Linked DNA regions of Oharaeibacter diazotrophicus. The protein of the gene in region 1 interacts with the protein of each later gene in a pairwise test. Links are inferred from orthologs where the notes say so. Each region holds a gene or a part of one and is shown in the gene's direction. Other genes may lie near its edges.

Region 1 (5,700 bases):
CGGCACCGCCTCTGCCGCCTTCGCCGAGGGCTGGAAGGACCAGTATCCCGAGCTGTCGCTGGCGGTGATCCCGGCCGAGAACGCCTCGACCACCACCGACCGCTACGGCCCGCTCGCCGACTACCTCTCCAAGGAGCTCGGCGTGAAGGTCACGCTGCGCGTCGCCAACGACTACGCCGCGGTCATCGAGGCCCAGCGCGCCGGCAACGCCCAGATCGCCATGTACGGCCCGGCCTCCTACGCCCGCGCCGTCATGACCGGCGTCGAGCTCGACCCGCTCGTCGTGCCGCGCCACTCGAACGGCATGACCGGCTACTTCTCGGTCGTCTACGTCCGCGCCGACAGCGCCTACAAGACCATCGAGGACCTGCGCGGCAAGACCCTCGCCCTGGTCGACCCGAACTCGACCTCCGGCAACAACGCCCCGCGCTTCTTCCTGGACCGCGCCGGCTACTCGGTCGACACCTTCTTCGGCAAGTCCTTCTTCGCCGGCAGCCACGACAACGCCGTCCTGGCGCTCGCCCAGGGCACGGCCGACGCCGCCGCCAACTCCTGGAACTCCGAGGACGACTCCAACCTCACCCGGATGATCACCAAGGGCGTGCTCAAGGACGCCGCCGGCAATCCGATGAAGAAGGAGGACTTCCGCATCGTCTTCAAGTCGGACTTCCTGCCCGAGGGCCCGTTCTCGGTGCTCTCCGCCCTGCCGGAGGACCTCAAGGCCCAGATCAAGCAGGCCTTCCTCGACATGCCCTCGAAGGATCCGAAGGGCTACGCCGCCCTGTCCGACGGCAAGGACAAGGAGTTCGTCGGGATCGACCGCGCCGCGTTCGACCCGATCATCGAGATGGTCAAGTTCAACGACGCCGCCCGCAAGTCCTGACGCAGGCCTTCACCGGGGCCGGGTTCCGCCGCGCGCGGGATCCGGCCCCGGCCCCTTTCCAGGAGCCGCCGCCTTGAGCCTCGTCCCGGTGCTGCCCGACGCGCAGCGCGTCAGCCTCGCGAGCGGCTACGCCGCCACCGTGCGCGCCCGCCGCATCCGCCTCCTCGTCGGCCTCACCGCGGTCGTCCTCCTCGCTCTGGTGGCCGGATGGGCCGCCGAGGTCCGGATCGGCACCTTCGCGACCAACCTCTGGCGCTTCACCAGCTACCTCGGCCGGATCACGCCCGAGTTCTCCTGGGCGACGCCGTTCCAGAGCCTTGCGGCCTGGTACTGGAACCTGCCGCACTGGCTGTCGCTGCTCGCCGAGACGCTGCTGATCGCCTATCTCGGCACGCTGATGGGCGCCGTCGTCGGCTTCGCCCTCTCCTTCCTCGCCGCCGCCAACCTCAACCCGAACCCGACCTCGCGCTTCCTCGTGCGCCGCACCATGGAACTGCTGCGCACCGTGCCGGGCGTCGTGTTCGCGCTCCTGTTCGTGATCGCCTTCGGCCTCGGGCCGATGCCCGGCGTGTTCGCCGTGGCGCTGCACACCGCCGGCGCGCTCGCCAAGCTCTACGCCGAGGTGGTCGAGAACGTCGACATGAAGCCGGTCGAGGGTGTCGCCGCCGCCGGCGGCTCCTGGCTCGCCCGGGTCCGCTTCGCCGTGCTGCCGCAGGTGTTGCCGGGCTTCGCCAGCTACACGCTGCTGCGCTTCGAGATCAACGTCCGCGAGAGCGCGGTGATGGGGTTCGTCGGCGCCGGCGGCATCGGCGAGGACCTCGTGACCTCGATCCGCCAGTTCTACTACCCCGACGTCAGCGCCCTCCTGATCCTGATCGTCGCCACGGTGATGGCGATCGACTTCCTCACCGAGAAGCTGCGCCACCACCTGATCGGCCTCGAGGGACGCGCCCGATGACCGCCGCCGCCACCTCTCCGCTCGCCGCCCTCGCCGCCGAGAACCTCGACCGCCTGCGCGCCGCCCATCCGGCCGCCTTCGACGACCGCCGCAGGCTCGTGCTCGGCGCCGCCGCGGCCGCCGCCGTGGTCGGCCTCGCCGCCTTCGCGCTCTGGTATCTCGACTTTTCGATCCTGGCGATCTGGAACGGCGTCGGCCGCCTCGGCGGTTTCCTGGTGCTGATGATCCCGCCCTCGCCGGACCGCTATCTCTGGACCTATCTCCAGGCGATGGCCGAGACCGTCGGCATCGCCTATCTCGGCACGCTGGTCGCGGCGATCATAGCCTTCCCCTTCGGCTTCCTCGCCGCCCGCAACGTCATTCCCAACGTGTTCGTCCACGTCGGCGTCCGCCGCTTCCTCGACACGCTGCGCGGCGTCGACACGCTGATCTGGGCGCTGATCTGGGTGAGCGTGGTCGGCCTCGGTCCGTTCGCCGGCGTGCTGGCGATCATCTGCTCGGACATCGGCGCCTTCGGCAAGCTGTTCTCCGAGGCGATCGAGACCGCCGACCGCCGGCCGGTCGAGGGCGTGATCTCCGCCGGCGGCTCGCGCCTCGCTGGCCACCGCTTCGGCATCCTGCCGCAGATCGTGCCGGTGATGGTCAGCCAGGTGCTCTACTACTTCGAATCCAACACCCGCTCGGCCACCATCATCGGCATCGTCGGCGCCGGCGGCATCGGCATTCCGCTCGCCGAGGCGATCCGCACGCTCGAACTTCAGCAGGTCGCCTTCCTCGTGCTGATGATCCTCGTCGTGGTCACCGTGATCGACCTTGTGTCGAGCCGCATCCGCTTCGCGGTGATCGGTAAGCCGGCTCACTGACTTCCCGCCCGCCTTCATCACAGCGTCATCGGAGCCGGCGAAACAGGCGGCCCGGAGCCGGAGAGCCATGCCAGAGTCCCGTATCGCCCCCGACGTGACCGCCCGCCGCCGCGCCATGGCGGCCTTCGCCGAGGCCACCGCCGACGAACTCGCCGGCGCGCTCGACGCCATCCTCGGCGAGACCGCCGCCACGGACCTCCGCCGCCCCGAGGCCGGCCTCGTGATGGTGCGCGGGCGGATCGGCGGCGACGGCCCGGCCTTCAACCTCGGCGAAGCCTCGGTCGCCCGCGCCTCCGTCACGGTCGGCGGCCTCGTCGGCCATGCCTACCGCCTCGGCCGCGACACCGGCGCCGCCCGCCTCGCCGCCATCGCCGACGCGCTCTGGCAGGACCCTGCCCGCCGGCCCGCCGTCGAGGCGGCGCTGGTCGCCCCGGTCGAGGCCCGCCTCGCCGCCGACCGCGACGACGCCTCGCGCCGCGCCGCCGCCACCCGCGTCGACTTCTTCACCATGGTCCGCGGCGACGTGGACTGACCGGATCCGAACGCCATGTCAGCCGTCCAGCCCCTGCCGGGCTTTCCCGCCCCCGTCGACGACGCCCAGCGCGTCTTCCGCGCCGTGATGTCCGCGCTCGCCGAGCCAGGCCGGATCGTCGCGCTCGCCGACCTGCCGACGCCGCCGGCGCCGCTGTCGGCCACCGCCGCCGCGATCGCGCTGGCGCTCGCCGATTACGAGACGCCGATCGCCCTCGCCCCGGGCCTCGCCTCCGATGCGGCCGCCGCCTTCCTGCGCTTCCACACCGGCGCCGCCGTCGTTTCCGACACCGGGCGCGCGGCCTTCGTGATCGCCGACGCCGCCGGCTTCGCCGGCCTCGAGGGCCTCGCGATCGGCACGTTCGACTATCCCGACCGCTCGGCGACGCTGATCCTCCAGGTCGACGCCCTCGCCGCGGACGGTCCGCTGACCCTCGCCGGCCCGGGCGTGCCCGGCACCCGTCGGCTCGGCATCGATCCGCTGCCGTCCGCGCTCGTCCCGGCGCTCGCCGCCAACCGCGCCCTGTTCCCGCGCGGGGTCGACCTCGTGCTCGCCGCGCCGGACGCCGTCGTCGGCCTGCCGCGCTCGACCACCGTCACGCTCTGAGGAGGCTCCGATGTACGTCGCCGTCAAGGGCGGGGAGAAGGCGATCGAGGCGGCCCACCGCCTGCTCGCCCACGAGCGCCGCGGCGATCCCGCCGTGCCCGAGCTCGGCACCGACCAGATCCGCGGCCAGCTGACGCTCGCCGTCGACCGCGTCATGGCCGAGGGCTCGCTCTACGATCCCGGCATCGCGTCGATCGCGATCAAGCAGGCGCGCGGCGATCTGATCGAGGCGATCTTCCTCACCCGCGCCTACCGCACCACGCTGCCGCGCTTCGGCTATTCCGAACCGCTCGACACCGGCCGGATGGACGTGGTGCGCCGGGTCTCGGCGACCTACAAGGACCTGCCCGGCGGGCAGGTGCTCGGGCCGACCTTCGACTACACCCACCGCCTCGTCGACTTCGACCTCGCCGAGAGCGGCGCACCCGCCGCCCCGGCGGTCGCGCCGACGCCGCTCGAGCCGGCGCCGCACGTCACCGCCCTCCTCGACGGCGAGGGCCTGATCGAGCGCAACCGCGATCCCGCCGATGCGGGCGAGCCGGGCGACCTCACCCGCGAGCCGCTAGCCTTCCCGGCCGGCCGGGATGTCCGCCTGCAGACGCTGGCGCGCGGCGACGAGGGCTTCGTGCTCGCGCTCGGCTATTCGACCCAGCGCGGCTACGGCCGCACCCACGCCTTCGCCGGCGAGATCCGCATCGGCGACGTCGAGGTCGAGTTCTTCGCCGAGGAGGTCGGCTTCGCCGTGCCGCTCGGGCGCATCCGCGTCACCGAGTGCGAGATGGTCAACCAGTTCGTCGGCTCGGCCGAGGTGCCGCCGCAGTTCACCCGCGGCTACGGCCTCGCCTTCGGCCAGCTCGAGCGCAAGGCGATGTCGATGGCGCTCGTCGATCGCGCTCTGCGCGCCGCCGAACTCGGCGAGGAGACCGGCGCCCCGGCCCAGGACGAGGAGTTCGTGCTCTCGCACGCCGACAACGTCCAGGCGACCGGCTTCGTCGAGCACCTCAAGCTGCCGCACTACGTGGACTTCCAGGCCGAGCTCGGCCTCGTCCGCCAGATGCGCCGCGAACACGCCGAGCGCCGCGCCGCCGCGGCCGCCGAGATCGGGGAAGCCGCCGAATGACCGCGTCGCCGACAACCGCGCAGATCCGGGAGCGCGAGGCCCGCTACAACTTCGCCTATCTCGACGAGCAGACCAAGCGGATGATCCGCCGCGCGATCCTGAAGGCGATCGCCGTGCCGGGTTACCAGGTGCCCTTCGCCAGCTGCGAGATGCCGATGCCCTACGGCTGGGGCACCGGCGGCGTCCAGGTCACCGCGGCGGTGCTCGGGCCCGACGACGTGCTGAAGGTGATCGACCAGGGCTCGGACGACACCACCAACGCGGTGTCGATCCGCAAGTTCTTCGAGAAGACCGCCGGCGTCGCCACCACCACTTCGACCGGCGCGGCCACCGTGATCCAGACCCGCCACCGCATCCCCGAGCAGCCGCTCGCGGCCGGGCAGATCCTGGTCTACCAGGTGCCGATCCCCGAGCCGCTGCGCTTCCTCGAGCCGCGCGAGACCGAGACGCGCACCATGCACGCGCTCGCGGAATACGGGCTGATGCACGTCAAGCTCTACGAGGACATCGCCCGCCACGGCCACATCGCCACCACCTACGCCTATCCGGTGACGGTGGCCGGCCGCTACCTGATGGATCCCTCGCCGACGCCGAAGTTCGACAATCCGAAGATGCACATGAGCGCCGCGCTGCAGCTGTTCGGCGCCGGCCGCGAGAAGCGCATCTACGCGATCCCGCCGCACACCGAGGTGGTCAGCCTCGACTTCGAGGACCACCCCTTCGAGGTCAACAAGTTCG
Region 2 (4,352 bases), on another replicon or contig:
AGGTGCTGCCGAACTATCCGAACGTGAAGCTGGTCGACACGGTCTACGGCGACGACCTCGCCGACAAGTCCTACCGCGAGACGCAGGGCCTGATCCAGAAGTACCCGAACCTGAAGGCGATCATCGCGCCGACCTCGGTCGGCATCGTCGCCGCCGCCCAGGCCGTGACCGACGCCGGCAAGACCGGCCAGATCAACGTCACCGGCCTCGGCCTGCCCTCGGAGATGGCCGGCCATGTCAAGTCGGGCGCCTCGAAGTCCTTCGCGATCTGGAACCCGATCGACCTCGGCTACGCCGCCACCACGATCGCCTACAACCTCGCCACCGGGAAGGCGAAGGCCGGTCCGGGCGCCGAGATCCCGATGGGCCGGATGGGCACGGTGAAGCTCGACGACAACGCCGAGGGCGCCATGGCCGACCCGTTCGTCTACGACGCCTCCAACGTCGAGGAATTCGCCAAGATCTTCTGATCGGCGAAACGCTCGATCCGCGACGGCGCCGCCCCCCGAGGTCCGGCGCCGTCGGCATCCGCCCGTCGGCCGCTCGTGCCGGCGCGCCCCGCCGCCGCACCGTCCGGCGGCGCCCGAGACCACGACGAGAGAGCGGCGCACCGCTCCAGCCGAGGCCCCTCCGACCGATGAACGCCATGCCCGTCCCCGAGACGACCGTCGCCGCGCCCGTGCTGGAGATGCGCGGCATCTCCAAGGCCTTCCCGGGCGTTCGCGCGCTCTCGGACGTGGCCCTGGAGCTGCGCCCCGGCCGCGTCACCGCGCTGATCGGCGAGAACGGCGCCGGCAAGTCGACGCTGGTCAAGATCCTCACAGGCATCCACCGGCCCGACGCCGGCGAGATCCTGATCGACGGCGCGCCCTGCGTCCTGCCGACCGCGGAGGCCGCGCAGGCCGCCGGCATCACCGCGATCCACCAGGAGACCGTGCTGTTCGACGACCTCACGGTCGCCGAGAACATCTTCCTCGGCCACGCGCCGAAGAACCGCCTCGGCCTCGTCGCCTGGGGCGCGATGAACGCCCGCGCCGCGGCCCTGCTCTATTCGATCGACGCCGCCATCGACCCGCGGACGCGGCTGAAGGACCTCTCGATCGCCCAGCGCCACCTCGTGGCGATCGCCCGCGCGCTCTCGGTCGACGCCCGCATCGTCATCATGGACGAGCCGACCGCGGCGCTGTCGCACAAGGAGGTCGAGGACCTCTTCCGCATCATCGAGCGGCTGAAGAGCCGCGGCAAGGCGATCCTGTTCATCAGCCACAAGTTCGAGGAGCTCAGGCGGATCGCCGACGACTACGCCGTCTTCCGCGACGGCCGCCGCGTCGGCGCCGGCCGCCTCGCCGACGTCTCCCACGCCGACCTCGTCCGGATGATGGTCGGCCGCGAGGTCACCCAGGTCTTCCCCAAGCGCGAGGTCGCGATCGGCCCGACCGTGCTCTCCGTCGCGGGCTACCGTCATCCGACCGAGTTCGACGGCATCTCGCTCGAGCTCCGCCGCGGCGAGATCCTCGGCCTCTACGGCCTCGTCGGCGCCGGGCGCTCGGAGTTCTGTCAGGCGCTGTTCGGCGTCACCCGTCCCTCCGGCGGCACCGTCGCCCTCGACGGCCGGACGCTGACGATCCGCTCGCCGGCCGACGCGATCGCAGCCGGCATCGTCTACGTGCCGGAGGAGCGCGGCCGCCACGGCGCGATCACGGCGATGCCGATCGTCGAGAACATCTCGCTGCCCTCGCTCGCCCGCACCGCCCGCCGCGGCTTCCTGCGCTCGGCCGAGGAATTCGCCCTCGCCCGCACCTACGCCGCCCGGCTCGACCTGCGCGCCGCCTCGCTCAGCCAGCCGGTCGGCACGCTGTCGGGCGGCAACCAGCAGAAGGTGGTGATCGGCAAGTGGCTGGCGACGCGGCCCAAGGTCATCGTGCTCGACGAGCCGACCAAGGGCATCGACATCGGCTCCAAGGCCGCCGTGCACGCCTTCATGGGCGAACTCGCCGCCGAGGGGCTCGCGGTGCTGATGGTGTCGAGCGAGATCCCGGAGATCCTCGGCATGAGCGACCGCGTCGTCGTGATGAAGGAGGGCCGCATGGTCGCCACCTACGACCGCGCCGGCCTCACCCCCGAGATCCTCGTCGCCGCCGCGACCGGCAACGCGGAGGCCGCGCCATGACGTCGAGGACGCCGGCGGGCCGGACGGCACCGAGCGGGACGCTCGCGGGCGGGACGCTCGCGGGTCGCGCGACCCTCCACGCGGACCACCCGCGCCCGCCTTTCCATTCTCCGGCTTGGTCCGCGCGGGCGGACCATCCACGTCACGGCCGAGAGCCTGCCCGGCCGGACACCGCCGCACCCGTCACCCTCGTGGATGGTCCGCCTGCGCGGACCAAGTCGACGGGAGGGGCCACCGCACGCCCCTTCCCCGGAACCGTCGCCCGCCCCGGAGCCCCCGCATGATCGCCGCCCTCCTCGCCCGGCGCGAGAGCCTCTTGCTCCTCGCCACCGCGCTGCTGGTCGCCGCGGTGACGTGGCGCTTCCCGGCCTTCGCGGCGCCGGGCAATCTCGCCGCCGTCTTCAACGACACCGCCATCCTGATCGTGCTCGCGCTCGGCCAGTCGGCGGTGATCCTGACGCGCTCGATCGACCTCTCGGTCGCCGCCAACCTCGCCTTCACCGGCATGGTCGTCGCGATGCTGAACGAGGCCCATCCGGAGCTGCCGCTCGCGCTGCTGGTGCTCGTCTCGCTCGGCATCGGCCTCGCGCTCGGCGCGATCAACGGCCTCCTGGTCTGGAAGCTCGGCATTCCCCCGATCGTCGTCACGCTCGGCACGCTGACGATCTACCGCGGCATGGCCTTCGTCGTCTCCGGCGGCGCCTGGGTCAACGCCCACGAGATGACGCCGGCCTTCCTCGACACCCCGCGCGTGGTGATCGCCGGGCTGCCGGTGCTGTCCTGGATCGCGCTGGCGGCGATCGCCGCCGCCTTCGTCCTGTTCACCCGCACCGCGCTCGGCCGCGCCTTCTACGCCACCGGCGGCAACCCGACCGCCGCGGTCTACGCCGGCGTCGACGTCGGCCGTACGCGCTTCGCCGCCTTCTGCCTGTCCGGCCTCGTCGCCGGCGCCTGCGGCTACCTGTGGGTCGCCCGCTACGCCGTCGCCTACGTCGACGTCGCCGCCGGCTTCGAACTCGACGTCGTCGCCGCCTGCGTGATCGGCGGCGTCTCGATCGCCGGCGGCATCGGCTCGGTGGCCGGCGCCGTGCTCGGCGCGCTGTTCCTCGGCCTCGTCAAGAACGCCCTGCCGGTCGTCGGCGTCTCGCCGTTCTGGCAGATGGCGATCTCGGGGGCGGTCATCATCGCCGCCGTCGCCATCAACGCCCGCGCCGAGCGCGCCAAGGGCCGCATCATCTTGCGCGAAGCCGGAGCCGTGGCATGACCGACGTTCCCGCACCCCGGGTCATCCCAGACCGCCTCGACGGCGGTGCCAAGCGGATCCTCAAGAGCTGGGAGGCGCTGCTGTTCGCGGTCGCCGTCGCGATCTTCGTCGCCAACAGCCTCGCGTCGCCCTATTTCCTCGATCCGTGGAACCTTTCCGACGCGACCTTCAACTTCACAGAGAAGGCGATCGTCGCGGTCGCCATGGCCTTCCTGATCATCGCCGGCGAGATCGACCTGTCGGTCGCCGCGATCATCGCGCTGGCGTCGACCGCCATGGGCGCGGCGGCGCAGGCCGGCGTCGGCGCGCCGGGGCTGGTGGCGATCGGGCTCGGCGTCGGCCTCGCCTGCGGCGCCTTCAACGGCCTGCTCGTCACGAGGTTTGGCCTGCCCTCGATCGTGGTCACGATCGGCACCATGAGCCTCTTCCGCGGCCTCTCCTTCGTCGTGCTCGGCGATCAGGTCTACAAGGGCTATCCCGCCGCCTTCGCCTGGTTCGGCCAGGGCTACGTCTGGTGGGTGTTCTCCTTCGAATTCGCAGCCTTCCTCGCCGTCGCCGTCGTCGGCGGCGTGATCCTGCACGGCACGGTGTTCGGCCGGCAGGTGTTCGCCATCGGCAACAACGCCTTCGCCGCCCGCTTTTCCGGCGTGAAGGTCGAGCGGGTGAAGTTCCTGCTCTTCCTCGGCACCGGCCTCGCCGCCGGCGCGGCGTCGGTGATGCTGACGTCGCGCCTCGGCTCGACCCGTCCCTCGATCGCGGTCGGCTGGGAGCTCGAGGTCGTCACCATGGTGGTGCTCGGCGGCGTGTCGATCCTCGGCGGCTCCGGCTCGATCCTCGGCGTCGCCATCGCCGCCTTCGTGATGGGCCTCGTCACCTTCGGCCTCGGCCTCCTCAACGTGCCGGGCATCGTGATGTCGA

What was found. Proteins that work in one complex are often made in the same cells at the same time.
Region 2: the proteins of phnG (region 1) and EDD54_RS00930 interact in binary tests that used the Escherichia coli proteins (3 or more experiments, as listed by UniProt). The link is inferred for Oharaeibacter diazotrophicus from one-to-one orthologs.

The regions. Positions count from the first base shown.
Region 1 is NZ_SNXY01000007.1:441,179-446,878, reverse strand. The notes cover bases 1,703-4,503. They hold phnG (phosphonate C-P lyase system protein PhnG), read left to right. Parts: upstream 1,703-2,771; coding sequence 2,772-3,236; downstream 3,237-4,503. Other genes in these bases: EDD54_RS10615 (carbon-phosphorus lyase complex subunit), read left to right, coding at 3,853-4,503; phnH (phosphonate C-P lyase system protein PhnH), read left to right, coding at 3,252-3,842; phnE (phosphonate ABC transporter, permease protein PhnE), read left to right, coding at 1,838-2,704; phnE (phosphonate ABC transporter, permease protein PhnE), read left to right, coding at 1,703-1,841. In the rest of the region: phnD (phosphonate ABC transporter substrate-binding protein), read left to right, coding at 1-883; more of phnE, read left to right, coding at 957-1,702; more of EDD54_RS10615, read left to right, coding at 4,504-4,962; EDD54_RS10610 (alpha-D-ribose 1-methylphosphonate 5-phosphate C-P-lyase PhnJ), read left to right, coding at 4,959-5,700. UniProt on the Escherichia coli protein: Together with PhnH, PhnI and PhnL is required for the transfer of the ribose triphosphate moiety from ATP to methyl phosphonate.
Region 2 is NZ_SNXY01000006.1:166,469-170,820, reverse strand. The notes cover bases 1-2,903. They hold EDD54_RS00930 (sugar ABC transporter ATP-binding protein), read left to right. Parts: upstream 1-637; coding sequence 638-2,170; downstream 2,171-2,903. Other genes in these bases: EDD54_RS00925 (ABC transporter permease), read left to right, coding at 2,451-2,903; rhaS (rhamnose ABC transporter substrate-binding protein), read left to right, coding at 1-470. Also shown: more of EDD54_RS00925, read left to right, coding at 2,904-3,434; EDD54_RS00920 (ABC transporter permease), read left to right, coding at 3,431-4,352. UniProt on the Escherichia coli protein: Part of the ABC transporter complex RbsABC involved in ribose import. Responsible for energy coupling to the transport system.